DNA from 2 places in the Cobetia sp. Ld8 genome. Region 1 is predicted to be linked to the other one. Evidence: predicted binding sites of a transcription regulator. Region 1 holds the regulator's gene; the other holds the start of a gene.

Region 1 (7,298 bases):
ATTGGCGTATTCACAGCCGACCAGTCCGGCACCGACAATCACCACGTGCCCGTCTTCCCCGCGCTCGCGGGCCTTCGCCAGCGTCGCGCAGAAGGCCGCATAGTCGTCGAGGTCATTGATGCTCTGCACGCGTGAGGCCACTTCCGCGGCGACGGGGAAGGGACGACGCGGCGCCGCGCCGAGTGCCAGTACCAGCTCGTCATAGGCCAGACACTCCTCGCCCAGCCATAGCTGGCGGGCATCACCGTCGATGGCAGTGACGCGTTGATGGGTACGCAGCTCGGCATTCAGCTCGTCCACCAGCGCCACCGGCGCCTGACGCGACAGGTCGGTGGCCGACATCTTCTTGGCGAAGGCGGTGGACAGCATCGGCTTGGCGTAATCGTGGCCGCTGTCCTGGCTGATGAGGATCAGCCGGCTGTCCTTGTCACGCGCACGCAGCGCGCGCGCCAGACCAATGCCCGCCATGCCGGTACCAATGATGACAAGGGTGCGAGGGTCGCGCATGGCACCATCTCCTGAGATCGATCCGAGGGGAGCGCTGATGAAAGAGCGCCAGCAGCGTCCGTCATGAACGCCGATGAATGCGCCCAGCATACCAGCCCGCCAGCAGTGCAGGCATGCCTGAGCGGGAGGCCTTGCCGCCCGGCCATGCTAGACTCGCCATTTCGTCATCCTGACAGGGAATTCACCGTGGTCCGATGCCCAGCAGGCGAGCCTCATCGCGCAGCGCTCACGCCACAGACCTCCACCTGTGAGGCGCCTCATTCGTCAACCGAGACTCTATGCCAGCCTGCGCCTCGCTGGCCTTTGCCCACGCGCGTCATGGCCACTGCTTCGGCGGCGGTGCGCCGTCATTGGCAGCCGGCTGCCGCGCTGCAGGGTGTCATGCCGGCCGGCTGGTGGGCGTGGCTCTCCTCGTCGGACTCGCTGACCCAGCGTCTTGCCAGCGCCATGCAGCAGCAGGATGAACGCGATGGCCAGCCAATCCAGGGCCTGCGCGTGCGCCTGCTGCTGCAGGACACCGGCCCCGCGCGGCTGGATGAGGCACGCCTGCTGGGCATCGGCCCACGCCGGCATGTCTGGCGACGCGAAGTGGCGCTCTGTCATGGCGATACGCCATGGGTGATCGCACGCTCGCTGGCGGCGCTGGACCTGGCCCACGGTCATCGCCTCTCGACGCTGGGTGAGCGCTCGCTGGGCCATTGGCTGTTTCGCCAGCCCGACCTGACCCGCAGCGCCATCGATGTCAGCCGTGCCCCGCTGGTGCTTTCGAGTCCCAGGCCGCTGGCCCGCACCACCAGTCGGTGGATGCGCCGCTCGATGTTCTCGCATGGTCGCTTCAAGGTGCTGGTGCAGGAGGGCTTCACGCCGGCCTTCCAGCACGCGCTGCAGCTGGCCTGAGCCTGGCCACGTTTCTCTCTTCCCTTGCCCACTACCACCCGCCCAGGAGCCCCGATGACCGCGTCATCCACTTCCGCCGCTTCGCGTCCTTCCAGACTGGCCGACTACCTCGCCCTGACACGGCTGGACCGCCCCATCGGCACCTGGCTGCTGATGTGGCCGACCCTGTGGGCACTGTGGCTGGCGGCAGATGGCATTCCCGAGCGCACGACCCTGCTGATCTTCATCGCCGGGGTCTATCTGATGCGCGCCGCCGGCTGCGTGATCAACGACTACGCCGACCGCCATTGGGACAAGCATGTCGAGCGCACGCGTGACCGACCGCTGACCTCGGGTCGCATCTCGGAGCACGAGGCGCTGACGCTGTTCGGGGGGCTGGTCGCGGCCGCCTTCGTGCTGGTGTGCTTCACCAATCTGACCACGGTGCTGCTGTCGATCATCGCCGTGCTGCTGGCGGCCAGCTACCCGTTCATGAAGCGCTTCCATCATCTGCCCCAGGTGGTGCTGGGCGCCGCCTTCGGCTGGGCGATTCCGATGGCCTTCGCCGCGACGCTGGAGGAGGTGCCGACCTACGGCTGGTGGCTGTTCGCGGCCAACTTGATGTGGACGGTGGCTTACGACACCGCCTACGCGATGGTCGATCGCAACGACGACCTCAAGGTGGGCATCAAGTCCACCGCCGTGCTGTTCGGGCGTGCCGACAAGCTGATGATCGGCCTGTTGCAGCTGGGCATGCTGGCGGTGTTGATCGGCATCGGCCTGCACCTGGCGCTGGGCATCTTCTACTGGCTGGGGCTGGCTGCCGCCGCCGTCACCTTCGTCTGGCAGCAACGTCTGATCCGGGAGCGTGAGCGTGCGCCCTGCTTCCAGGCCTTCCTCAACAATCATTGGACGGGTCTGCTGATCTTCGCCGGTATCGCCCTGGCGACCTGGCCGATGAGCTGACGCCTGCATAAACATTAGTATTATTTAATTCAAAGCAACCCCTGCCCTCTATTGCTTCCCAGCCCACGGTTCATGCCTGCCTGCCGCGCCTCCAAGGCGGCTGGCAGGCTTGCGTGCAAGCTGCCATGCTGGCAGTTGTCATCTCGCTGTCATATAAGCGGGTTGTAATCGTCATCGACTTGTCATTCTGGCGCGTGCGCCGACTGCTGCATGGGATCTAGCGATGAGCTCCAAGACCGTACTGATTGTCGACGATGAATCCTCGATTCGCGAGATGATCGCCGTTGCCCTCGAAATGGCGGATTACCGCGTGCTGGAGGCAGACAATGCCCAGGACGCCCACGCCATCGTCGTCGATGAAAAGCCCGATCTGCTGTTGCTGGACTGGATGATGCCGGGCACCAGTGGCCTGGAGCTCGCGCGGCGTCTCAAGCGTGACGAGACCACCTCGGAGCTGCCGATCATCCTGTTGACTGCCAAGGGCGAGGAAGACAACAAGATTCAAGGCCTGGAAGCCGGTGCCGACGACTACATCACCAAGCCCTTCTCGCCGCGCGAGCTGGTCGCCCGTCTCAAGGCCGTGCTGCGTCGCACCACTCCCAAGGGGGTCGAGGAGGCGGTGGAAGTCGAAGGCCTGATGCTCGACCCGGCCAGCCACCGCGTCACCGCCCACGGCAACTCGCTGGATGTCGGCCCGACCGAATATCGCCTGCTGCAGTTCTTCATGACGCATCAGGAGCGTGCCTACACGCGCAGCCAGCTGCTCGATCAGGTATGGGGCGGCAACGTCTATGTCGAGGAGCGCACCGTGGACGTGCACATCCGTCGCCTGCGCAAGGCGCTGGGCACAGGCCATCAGCATCTGATCCAGACCGTCCGCGGCACCGGTTACCGCTTTAGCGCTCAGGCCTGAGGGATTCATGCGCTATTGGACCAACGAGCTATGGCGCCTCGGCTACCTTGCCGGTGGCTTCGGCCTGATCGGTGGCCTGCTGGGCCATCTGGGCTGGGGCCTGGCGCTGGGTCTTTCGCTGTATCTGTTCGTCCATCTCAAGCACTTGAAGAGCCTCTACACCTGGCTGATCACCAATCCCCATGAAGAGCCGCCGCCCGGCGATGGCGTCTGGGGAGACCTGCTCGATCGTCTCTACCGCTACCAGAAGGGCCAGCGTCAGGCTCAGGAGCGACTGCGCAGCATCCTCAACCGTATCCAGGAATCCTCCGAGGCCATGCGCGACGGCCTGGTGATGCTGGACAACCACGGTGACATGGAATGGTGGAACAGCGCTGCCGAGCAGCTGGTCGGTCTCAAGGCCAGCCACGACCGCGGTCAGCACATCACCAACTATCTGCGTGACCCCGTCTTCATCGACTACTTCAATCGGCTGGCCTACCGCGAGCCGCTGACGCTCCAGTCGCCGCTATCTGACAACCTGACGCTGCAGATCTCCATCACCCTGTTCGGTGACAACGAGCGCCTGGTCATGCTGCGTGACGTCACCCGCCTCTATCGTCTTGAAGAGATGCGCCGCGACTTCGTGGCCAATGTCTCCCATGAGCTGCGCACGCCGCTGACGGTACTGGCCGGCTATCTCGAGACCTACTCCGATTACGCCGATGACCTGCCACCGCGCTGGCAGCGTGGACTGGGCCAGATGCAGAGCCAGACCGACCGCATGCAGCACCTGGTCGAGGACCTGCTGACCCTGTCACGCCTGGAAACCGACGAGCTGTCCGACAATGGTCGCTGCATCGACATGAGTGCCCTGCTCGGCCATATCCGCGACGACGCCGAAGGCCTGTCCCAGGGGCGCCACACCTTCTCCATCGAGGCCGATGCCAGCCTGTCACTGCGCGGTGAGGAGCAGGAGCTGCGCAGCGCGATCTCGAATCTGGTCTTCAATGCGGTGCGCTACACCCCCGAAGACTGTCATATCACCCTGCGCTGGAAGGCGGATGACCAGGGCCTGCTGGTCGAGGTGGAAGATGACGGGGACGGCATCGACCCGGTGCACCTGCCGCGCCTGACCGAGCGCTTCTACCGCATCGACAAGGACCGCAGCACCGCCACGGGAGGCACCGGCCTCGGGCTCGCCATCGTCAAGCATGTGCTGATTCGTCATCAGGGCCATCTGGAGATCGACAGCCACCCCGGCGAGGGTGCGCGCTTCCGCTGTCACTTCCCCGACGAGCGCGCCTGTCAGGCGAGCGCTCCCCAGGCCAGCAGTGCGCTAGCCCAGTGATGGGCTGATTCAGTGATGATCTGCCCCGGACGCCAGCCCAACGCAGAACGCCCCGCAGCCACCTCGTAAGGAGGCGACTGCGGGGCGTTTCGTTTGGTCAATCAGACGACGCTGCGGCTATTTCAGCGACGTGCCAACTTAGAGACGTGCCAACTTAGCGACGAGTCAGTTCAGCGACAGGCTGTCTCAACGACGCGGTGCCGGCAACTGACGGTAGTGGCTCTGCCACATCAATACCGCCCCGGCGACGGCGCCCGGGATGAACAGCAGATTGGCCAGCGGCACCAGCGTCATGACGAACACCGCGGCGCCGAAGGTCAGTGAGGGCCACCAGCGCGCCTTGAGGCGCTGCTTCATGTCACCGAAGCTGACCTGATGGTTGTCCATCGGGTAGTCGAGATACTGGATCGACATGCTCCAGGCCGAGAACAGTCCCCACAACAGCGGCGAGAGCAGGTTCAGGCCCGGGATGAAGCCGATGATGAACAGCGCGATCATGCGCGGGATGAAGTAGCCCAGCTTGGCCATTTCACGCCCCAGCGAGTCGACGCCGATCTTCATCAGGCCACGGTCATCATCGATCAGGGTGCCATCCAGACGATGCTCGACCTTCTCGGCCAGAATGCCGTAGAAGGGCGCGGCGATCAGGTTGGTCACCAGGCTGAAGGTGAAGAACACCACCAGCAACAGACTCACTACCAGCACCGGCCAGATCAACCAGCTGAGCCACTCCAGCCAGGCCGGCACCTTGAGCATCCAGTAATCGATCCAGCCACCGAACTGGTTGAACAATACCCACAGCGTGATGCTGTAGAGCACCAGGTTGATCGCCAGCGGTACGAATACGAAGCGGCGCAGCCCGGGGGTATAGACCATGCGGGTCCCGCGGACCAGCGCCGATACGGCATCAATCATGCGACGTCCTCGTCATCTCAAAAGAACCGGCCAGCCAGCGGGCTGACCGGAGCCACACCCTAGCACTCCCGCCTGCGCGGCGCAGCTGTCGGCCGCCTGACACCGCTCGCGCTCCCACGACGCAATCGCCCCGCGACCTGCCGGTGGGCAGGTGCGGGGCGAAAGACGCTACACAGGGGCAGGGAAGCGCGTCAGCTCACTTCTTGTCCAGGTCCTGCGGCTTCAGGTCATGGGTATCGGTGTGACGCACATCCACGCCCTTGACCAGGAAGATGACGTACTCGGCCAGGTTGTCGGCGTGGTCACCGATGCGCTCCAGCGCACGCAGAATCCACATCACGTTGAGCACCGGGGTGATCTGGCGCGCGTCTTCCATCATGAAAGTCATCAGCGAGCGCATCGCGCTCTGATATTCCAGATCCACCGAGGCGTCTTCACGCAGCACCTTGAGGGCAAGGTCGGTATCGAAGCGCGCGAAGGCCGTCAGGGAGTCACGCACCATGCTGCGCACGTGCTGGCTGAGATGACGCACCTCGACCATGCCACGCGGGCTCTGGCCGTTCTCGACCAGCGAGATGGCGTTGCGTGCGATCTTGCTCGATTCATCACCGATACGCTCGAGATCGGAGGTGGCGCGGATGACGGCCAGCACCAGGCGCAGGTCGGAGGCCGCCGGCTGACGGCGGGCCAGCACCCGGGTGCACTCGTCATCGATCTTGAGCTGCATGTCGTTGACAGCCTTGTCGTTGTCGCGCACCCGCGTGGCGGTTTCACTGTCGCCTTCCAGCAATGCCGTGACGGCATCCTGCAGTTGTTTCTCTACCAGTCCGCCCATGGCCAGCAGGTGTGTCTTCAGTGCATCCAGCTCATGATTGAACTGCTCTGAGATATGCTTGCCGTGCGAATCGCTGGTGATATCCATTTCCCTCTCCCGGAAAGTCGCCCACCGAGTCAGGGGGCGTGACATGAATGACGTGACAAGTATGGCCCACTACTGACTGACACAGCGGGCTCCCCCTCAGCATGCCGACACTTGATTGCAGTTATGTTTCACCCATGGCGCAAAGGCGCTATCTGGCCGCCATCGTCAGCAATATCAGGGCGAAAAGGCTACCTGGCTACACGTTCGCGCATGAGCGCGCTAACCGAAACGCCCCGTGATGTAGTCTTCCGTCTGGCGGCGCCGCGGGTTGGTGAACAGCTGATCCGTCGGGGCGAATTCCACCAAGCGGCCCTCATGCAGGAAGGCGGTATCGTCTGACACCCGCGCGGCCTGCTGCATGTTGTGCGTGACGATGATCAGCGTCAGGCGCGAGCGCAGCGAACGGATCAGCTCCTCGATCTTGAGCGTCGAGATGGGGTCCAGCGCCGAGGCCGGTTCATCCAGCAGCAGCACCTCCGGCTCGACCGCCAGCGTCCGCGCAATCACCAGCCGCTGTTGCTGGCCACCCGAGAGCCCCAGCGCGCTGTCGTGCAGGCGGTCCTTCACTTCTTCCCACAGCGCCGCGGAGCGCAGGCAGGATTCGACCTTGTCATCGAGGTGGCGCTTGTCATTCTCGCCGACCAGCCGCAGCCCGAAGGCCACGTTCTCGTAGACCGACATCGGAAAGGGATTGGGCGTCTGGAAGACCATGCCGATCCGGCGGCGCAGCATCGGCACGTCCACGCCGCGCGCATGAATGTCCTCGCCCTCGAGCAGTACCTTGCCGGAAAGACGTGACTGTTCGTCGAGATCGGTCATGCGATTGAAGGTACGCAACAGGCTCGACTTGCCGCAGCCGGAAGGGCCGA
Region 2 (7,298 bases), on a different contig from region 1:
CGATTTCCTCGACGCTCACGCCTGGCGCGCGCTCCAGCAGGTGGAAGGCACCATCCTTGATCTCGAGGAAGGCGAGGTCCGTCAGCACGCGACGGATGCAGCCGGCACCGGTCAGCGGCAGTTCGCACTGGCTGAGCAGCTTGGATTCGCCGTGCTTGGAGGCGTGGGTCATGGTGCAGATGATGTTCTCGGCACCGGCGACCAGGTCCATGGCGCCGCCCATGCCCTTGACCAGCTTGTTGGGGATCATCCAGCTGGCGATGTTGCCGTTCACATCCACCTCGAAGGCGCCGAGCACCGTGAGGTCGACGTGGCCGCCACGGATCATGGCGAAGGATTCGGCCGAATCGAAGATGGCGGCGCCATCGATGGCGGTCACGGTTTCCTTGCCAGCATTGATCATGTCGGCGTCGACTTCGTCTTCATAGGGGTAGCGGCCCATGCCGAGCAGGCCATTTTCGGACTGCAGCATCACCTCGATACCGTCGGGGATATAGTTGGCCACCAGTGTCGGGATGCCGATTCCCAGATTGACGTAGGAGCCGTCCTGGATTTCCTGAGCCACTCGCTGGGCCATCTGTTCGCGTGTCAAAGCCATGATTGTTTCCTTGTCTTGGGTGCCATCAGCCATGAGGCACTGTGCCGTGTCGTGAAGGCGGTCGAGAAAGTTCGCCGTGGGGCCTGTCGCCCTGATGGCGGCGATTCATGCCGGCGGAGCCCTGGGCTCAACGCGAGCGGACGGTGCGTTTCTCGATGCGCTTCTCGAAGTTGCCCTTGATGACGCGATCCACATAGATGCCGGGCGTGTGGATGTCGGCGGGGTCCAGTTCCCCCGGCTCGACCAGCTCTTCGACTTCGACCACGGTGATCTTGCCGGCGGTGGCGGCCAGCGGGTTGAAGTTGCGCGCGGTATGGCGGTAGACGACGTTGCCGTAGCGGTCCGCCTTCCAGGCCTTGACGATGGCGAAGTCGCCCTTGATGGACTCTTCCAGAATGTAGGGGCGGCCATCGAACTCGCGCACTTCCTTGCCTTCGCCGATCGGTGTGCCGTAACCGGTGGCGGTGAAGAATGCGGGGATACCGGCGCCAGCAGCACGCATCTTCTCGGCCAGCGTGCCCTGGGGGGTGAGGATCACTTCCAAATCGCCGTCGAGCAGCTGCTTCTCGAACAGTGCATTCTCGCCAACGTAGGAGGCGATCATGGTCTTGATCTGACGGTCTTCCAGCAGGATACCGAGCCCGAAGCCATCGACGCCGCAGTTGTTGGATACCACGGTGAGGTCCTTGGCGCCGAGGCGCTTGATCTCTGCAATCAGGTTCTCCGGGATACCACACAGGCCGAAGCCACCGGCGATTACCGTCATGCCATCTTCGAGGCCTGCCATGGCCTCCGCGTAGCTGGTCACCACCTTGTTGAATCCTGCCATGCGAATCTCCTTGAGTATCCAAGCTGTTGTTGTCGGGATGTCTTCATCATTGCCGACAATCCTGAGTCTGTATATATTTAATAAGTTTGTTTTTTCTATTCATTGATCAGTTTTTGATAAGAATTGATCTGCTGTTTATCGAGCCTGCTCGCGAGGAAAAAGCCCGCCAAACCCCATGCTGGCGGGGGCTGGCGCGGTAGCGGGTCGGAATGGCCTGAACTGTGCGGTCAGTCATGTGAGAGCTTCGTGGCTTTCATCTATGACCAATGGCCTAGATGCCCTGTGAGCGCCTGCCCTGCGAGCGCCAGACGACGAACTGCGCCACATCACCTCTTGTGACATCTCTTGAAACACCCCCGAGACAGGACACGACATGACTCTCAAACAGCTGAAGGCCTTTGTGGCCGTGGCGCGCACTTTGTCCTTCGCCGAGGCGGGCACGCTGGTACATCTCTCGCAGCCGGCCCTGTCGTTGGCGGTCAAGAATCTGGAGGAGTCGCTGGGCGGGCGCCTGTTTCAGCGCTCGACCCGACAGGTCAGTCTGACGCCGGAGGGGCGCGCCTTCTTCCCGCTGGCCAGGCGTCTTCTGTCGGACTGGGAGCATGCCGAGGATGAGATGCGCCAGCGCTTCAGTCTCGGGCGCGGCCGCGTGGCCCTGGCCGCGATGCCGACCTTTGCCGGTAATCTGCTGCCCGGGGTACTGGCCGATTTTCGCCGCCAATATCCGGAGATCACCATCGAAGTGAACGACGTCATCGCCGAAGAGGTGGTTGAGCGGGTCACCGATGGCCGCGTCGAGTTGGGGATCTGCTTCGACCCCGGCGTGCGTCAGGACCTGGTGTTCGAGCTGCTGTTCGAGGACCGCTATGTGGCGATCATTCCCCCCGGCCATGCCTTGCTGGCAGAGGCGCCGACCTCCATCGAGTGGTCACGACTGCTCAAGGAAGACTTCATCACGCTGCAGCGGCCCTCGGGGGTGCGTCGCATGCTCGAGAAGCGCCTCGAGGATGCGGGTATGGCGCTGCATGTCGCCTTCGAGACTCACCAGCTGGTCACCTGCGGTCGCATGGTGGCGGAAGGTCTGGGCGTCAGCGCGGTGCCGGCGATGAGCGCGGCGCAGATGAGTGCGCTGGGTTGTCAGTGTCTGCCGCTGACAGGCCCCGAGATTCAGCAGCGGGTCGGGGTGATCCGTCGCGGCCGCCATGAGCTGTCGGTGGCGGTACAGGCGATGCTGGAGACCCTGCGCGCGCGTTATCCGTCGGCGGAATGAATGTGGGGTGGCAAAGTGAAGCAGAGAGAAGAAACAAGAGAGAGGGCGATAGAGCAGGGAGAGAGCAAGTAAGAGGGCCACGAGAAGAGAGCAACAAGAAAGATGACCTCAGCGCGAGGGCGTCAGCAGCTGGCGATAGGTCAGGCTGATGCGCAGTCCCTCCAGCTTGCGCGGCGGCAGCGCATGATGGAGGCGGTCCTGACAGCCACGACCCATCACCAGCAGCGAGCCGTGCGGCAGCCACAGATTGAACGCCGGCGTGTCGGCATAGGGGCTGCGCGGATGGCCCTTGAAACGCAGGGGGCGTTCTCGTCCCAGCGAGATGGCGAGCACGATCGGGCGTGTGCCCAGTTCCGGCTCGTTGTCGCTGTGCCAGCCCATGCGGTCGGCACCATCGGCGTAGCGATTGGCCAGCAGGCTGTTGAAGTGCTCCGGGATCACGGGCTCGCTGCGTCCCAGGTCATCGCGTTGCGGGCTGAGCTCGTGATTGATGGCATGACGCGACAGCTCGCCCAGCTGCCAGGCGGTCATGTGCCAGGGGTTGGGTTCGAACAGACTGCCGGAGTAGCGATAGCGGGCGCCGACATCGCCCATCCACACCTGACGGCGTGGGATCGGGTGCGTCTTGCCATGCACGCTCAGGCTGGGGCGCTGCCAGTCGAGATCGCCCTCCAGCGTGACGAGGGCCTGATCGGCCTGCAGTGGCGTCAGGGCGCGCGGCTTGAGATAAAGCGGATGCAGAGGATGGCGGTACCAGCCGTGCGCGAGGGTGAGCCAGTCATCGGGCAGCTCGCGCGGGCGAGCTGCCAGGGCCGAGCCATCCGCCGCCGTCTGGCGCGCAGCTCCATCAGTCGCGGACGTCGAATCAGAGGTCGAGAGGGCGGCGAAGAGGTCGTCGCCAGCAGAAGGAGTCTTCATGCGGCGAGAGTGCCAGAGCCGTGTTAGGTTGGGCAAGTGGCTCTCGATTCGCGCCGACCCCGGGCTGGCGCATGCCTCGCGAGCGTCAGGTCGTCAGCAGCGCCTCGAAGGTCAGGATGGCCACCTCGGCAAGGCCCAGCCCCAGCAGCGCGCCGGCCAGCACATCACTGACGTAATGCAGGCCGAGGATCACCCGGGAAAGCGCGATCAGCAGCGCCAGCGGCGTGACGAAGATGGCAAGCTCCGGCAGCTGTTGAGCGGTCAGGCTGGCGAAGAGGGCAGCATGCAGGGTGTGACCGCTGGGGAAGCTGTAGCGGTCCAGCGGCGGCATGGTGCAATTGATGGTGTTGAAGGTGATGAACGGGCGCTCCCGACACAGCCGCGTCTTGAGCGCGCGGTAGAGCAGTGCCCCGGCGCCGGCCGCCAAACCGAATTCCAGAAACAGCCAGCCGCCCATGGCATGGTGCAGCGGCAGGCTCAGCGTCAGCAGCGCCCATACCGGCCAGTCGCCCAGCCGCGAGACGATACGAAACAGGGTGAGTATCGGCCGGAACAGCGCCAGGCGCGCGACCTGGCGGCACAGGCGCCACTCCAGAAGGTCCAGTCGCTCAAAGACGGGAAGGCTGCGATCGTGCATCGGGCTTCTCCTCGGCGTGACGCAGGCAGGTCAGAAAGCCCTCGGCGATGCGGCTCCAGCCCAATGGTTCGACGCGCACGCGGGCGGCACGTCCCAGTCTGGCGATGCGGGCCGGCCGCTGGCAGGCCTCCACCGCCTGTTCGATGAAGCGCTCCGGCTGGCTGCAGGGCGCCAGCAGGCCCTGATGATCATCGCGGATCACCTCGGCGGCCGCCGCGTAATCGAAGGCGATCACGGCCAGCCCGCTGGCCATGGCTTCCAGCACCACATTGCCGAAGGTCTCCGACAGTGACGGGAAGACGAACAGGTCGGCACTGGCGTAATGGGCGGCCAGCGCCTCACCGGTCTGGAAGCCGGCGAAGATCGCCTCGGGCAGGCGCTGTTCCAGGCGCTCGCGTAGCGGGCCGTCTCCGACCAGCACCAGGGCGAGGTCCGGTTGCACGGCCAGCATGGCCTCATAGGTGCGGATCAGCAGCTCGATGTTCTTCTCGGCGGCCAGGCGCCCGACGTGCAGCGCGACGGGTTGCTGTGAGCTGACGCCCCATGACTTGCGCAATGCTTCGCTGCGATGACTGGGCGAGAAGCGCTCGCAATCCAGGCCGCGTCCCACCACCTGCACATGCTCGAAGCCTTGCTGCATCAGGCTGTCTGCCTGGGTGCGGGTCGGTACCAGCGTCATGTTGGCGGCGTTGTGGAAGCGGCGCAGGCCGCGCCGTACCAGCGGGCGTAGCGCCTTGAGCCGGTAGTGGGTGCTGTATTGATCGAAATTGGTATGAAAGCCCGCGACCACCGGCAGGCCCAGACGGCGGGCGACCATCAGTGCGCTGATGCCCAGCGGGCCTTCGGTGGCGATATAGACGACGGAGGGGCGATGCTCGCGCCACATGCGCATCAGGCGCTGCGGTGCCGGCACGCCGACCTGCACGGTGTCATATCCGGGCAGGCGGAAGCCACGTACCTGAAGCTCCTGCTGGACACGCGGCTCCAGGCTGCCATCTCGGGTGGCGGGACGAATGAGTTGGAGCTCACAGCCGCGTGCGATGAGTTGATCGCACAGATGACTCAAGGTATGAGCCACGCCATTGATCTCCGGATGCCAGGTTTCACTGACGAAGGCAATGCGCTCCATGACGTCTCCCTAGATGACTATTGTGGTCATTATCGAGAGAGGGAGTGACGGCGGCATAACAAGCAGGTGACGAAGCGATGACACACCCTCAACCCCTCACAACTCAGAGGTATGAGGGTTGTCTCATGAATCGTCAAGCAAGGACGACAGTCACCGGCGTGGCACCGGCGCTGTCGTCATCTGGCGGGGATTGGTGGTGGCGCCATATCGGGCTGGCGCCGGGAAGCAACGCTGGTTCAGCGCTTCTCGAGAATCTCGCGCGGGTCGATCGGCTTGCCGCCGTGGCGCACGTCGAACAGCAATTCATGCTGACCGTTGTTGCCGCGTGCGACGCGACAAAGCGGCGTGCCCGGAGTGACCTGCTGGCCCACCTTGACCAGAATCTCGCCGCACTGGGCCAGCACGCTCTGCAGGTTGCCGGAGTGGTGCAGGATGACCACGTTGCCCAGTTGGCGCATGGAGTCGGCGAAGCGCACTTCGCCCCGCGCCGGTGCACTGGCGATGCCGCTGGCGGCGGTGCGAATCTGCATGGGCGCCAGCTGACCATTGCCGTTGGTGCCGAATTCACGCGTCACGCTGCCGGCGGCAGGCCAGCGCCATGACTGGCCCGGCTTCTGCAGCGGGCCAGGGTCCGGGCGGGCGACCAGGCTGCCACCGCTGGCGCGCGCGGCCGGGGCGCTGCGGCTCGGGCCACCGTTGAGCGGCACCGAGATCAGCATGCCGACATCGAGATCATTGGGGTCCTTGCCGGGGTTGGCGGCCTGAATGCGCTGCGGGCTGGCACCGAAATAGCGCCCGACCTTGGAGTAGGTGTCGCCGGGGCGCAGCTGATAGCGATACGGGCCGCCGGAGGGCGCTCGCTCACGCGCGGTGGGCACCAGGATGCGCTGACCGACCTTGAGGTCACGAATCTTGACGCCCGGATTGAAGCGCGTGAGGCGCAGCAGGGGAATATCGGCATCGCGCGCGATCTGCCCCAGGGTATCGCCCTTCTGGATGGTGACCCACTGGCCGGCCGGAGAGCCGGAGTAGCTGCCGGTCGCGCAGCCGCTCAGCCACAGACCGAGGCAGATCAGCGCCAGCCAGCGCAGCGCGACGCCAACACGCTGCAGAAGTGGACGGTTCACGTCAGGTCCGGCCTGCGCTCGTGCCATGAAGCCCGCGGCATTCAGGCCGTATTCAGTGTTCATCAATGTCATTCCCTGCACGTGACAGTCGGGCATCCTTGTCCTTCCAGACCTGATTGAGCCATTGCTGGAAGCGCTCGCGATAGGCGGCGTCCGCATGATAGTTGCCGTCCAGCATCCAGGGCTCCAACGGCCGCTGAGTGATGACGAGCGTGATGTCGCCCCCGTGACCGCACAGGAACTGCCAGAAACTGGCATCGGCATGCCGGTAATCGAGGGTGGCATCCAGAATACCGGAAAGTCGATCGCCAAGCGTGTTGATCACCTGGGCACTGCCGCCGGCACGCGGCTTGAGCAGATGCTGGAAAGGGCTCTGCTGCTGGTTGTGCTTGGCGGGCGTGAAGCGAGTGCCTTCCACGAAGTTGAAGATCGCCATCGGCGCCTGTCGCGAGCGCTCGCACATGCGTCGCGTCGCTTCGCGATCACGCTCGGCGAGCCGCGGATTGCTGGCCAGTTTCTGCTGGCTGTAACGGCGCATGAACGGGAACTCCAGTGCCCACCAGGCAAGGCCGATCACCGGCACCCAGATGAGCTCCTGCTTGAGGAAGAACTTGGGCATCGGCGTGCGACGGTGCAGGGCGTACTGGAGAACGAAGATGTCAGTCCAGCTGCGGTGATTGGCGATCACCAGCCACCAGCGACGTCGGGCAGACCCATCGCGCAGCGATGGCGGCACGTGGATGTCCCAGCGCGGACGCAGCACATGGCGAATCCACAGGTTGTTGGTGCC

The links. The regulator PhoB, encoded in region 1, activates phosphate uptake and scavenging genes when phosphate is short. The targets are predictions, from matches to a motif close to TGTCATANNNNTGTCANA.
Region 2: the regulator PhoB is predicted to act here: its motif matches at 5,447-5,464, upstream of ACJJV2_RS11215 (glycosyltransferase family 1 protein).

What each region holds. Positions count from the first base shown of each region.
Region 1 is NZ_JBISHF010000009.1:282,629-289,926, reverse strand. Features, by position in the region: gene ACJJV2_RS17485 (NAD(P)/FAD-dependent oxidoreductase) at 1-507, opposite strand, end outside; gene ACJJV2_RS17480 (chorismate--pyruvate lyase family protein) at 826-1,404, shown strand; gene ubiA (4-hydroxybenzoate octaprenyltransferase) at 1,459-2,349, shown strand; gene phoB (phosphate regulon transcriptional regulator PhoB) at 2,573-3,262, shown strand; gene phoR (phosphate regulon sensor histidine kinase PhoR) at 3,270-4,592, shown strand; gene cysZ (sulfate transporter CysZ) at 4,779-5,507, opposite strand; gene phoU (phosphate signaling complex protein PhoU) at 5,704-6,429, opposite strand; gene pstB (phosphate ABC transporter ATP-binding protein PstB) at 6,649-7,298, opposite strand, start outside.
Region 2 is NZ_JBISHF010000008.1:61,146-68,443, reverse strand. Features, by position in the region: gene ACJJV2_RS11240 (3-oxoacid CoA-transferase subunit B) at 1-598, opposite strand, end outside; gene ACJJV2_RS11235 (CoA transferase subunit A) at 726-1,427, opposite strand; gene ACJJV2_RS11230 (LysR family transcriptional regulator) at 1,801-2,697, shown strand; gene ACJJV2_RS11225 (alpha-ketoglutarate-dependent dioxygenase AlkB family protein) at 2,806-3,615, opposite strand; gene ACJJV2_RS11220 (phosphatase PAP2 family protein) at 3,701-4,252, opposite strand; gene ACJJV2_RS11215 (glycosyltransferase family 1 protein) at 4,224-5,381, opposite strand; gene ACJJV2_RS11210 (LysM peptidoglycan-binding domain-containing protein) at 5,618-6,571, opposite strand; gene ACJJV2_RS11205 (acyltransferase) at 6,561-7,298, opposite strand, start outside.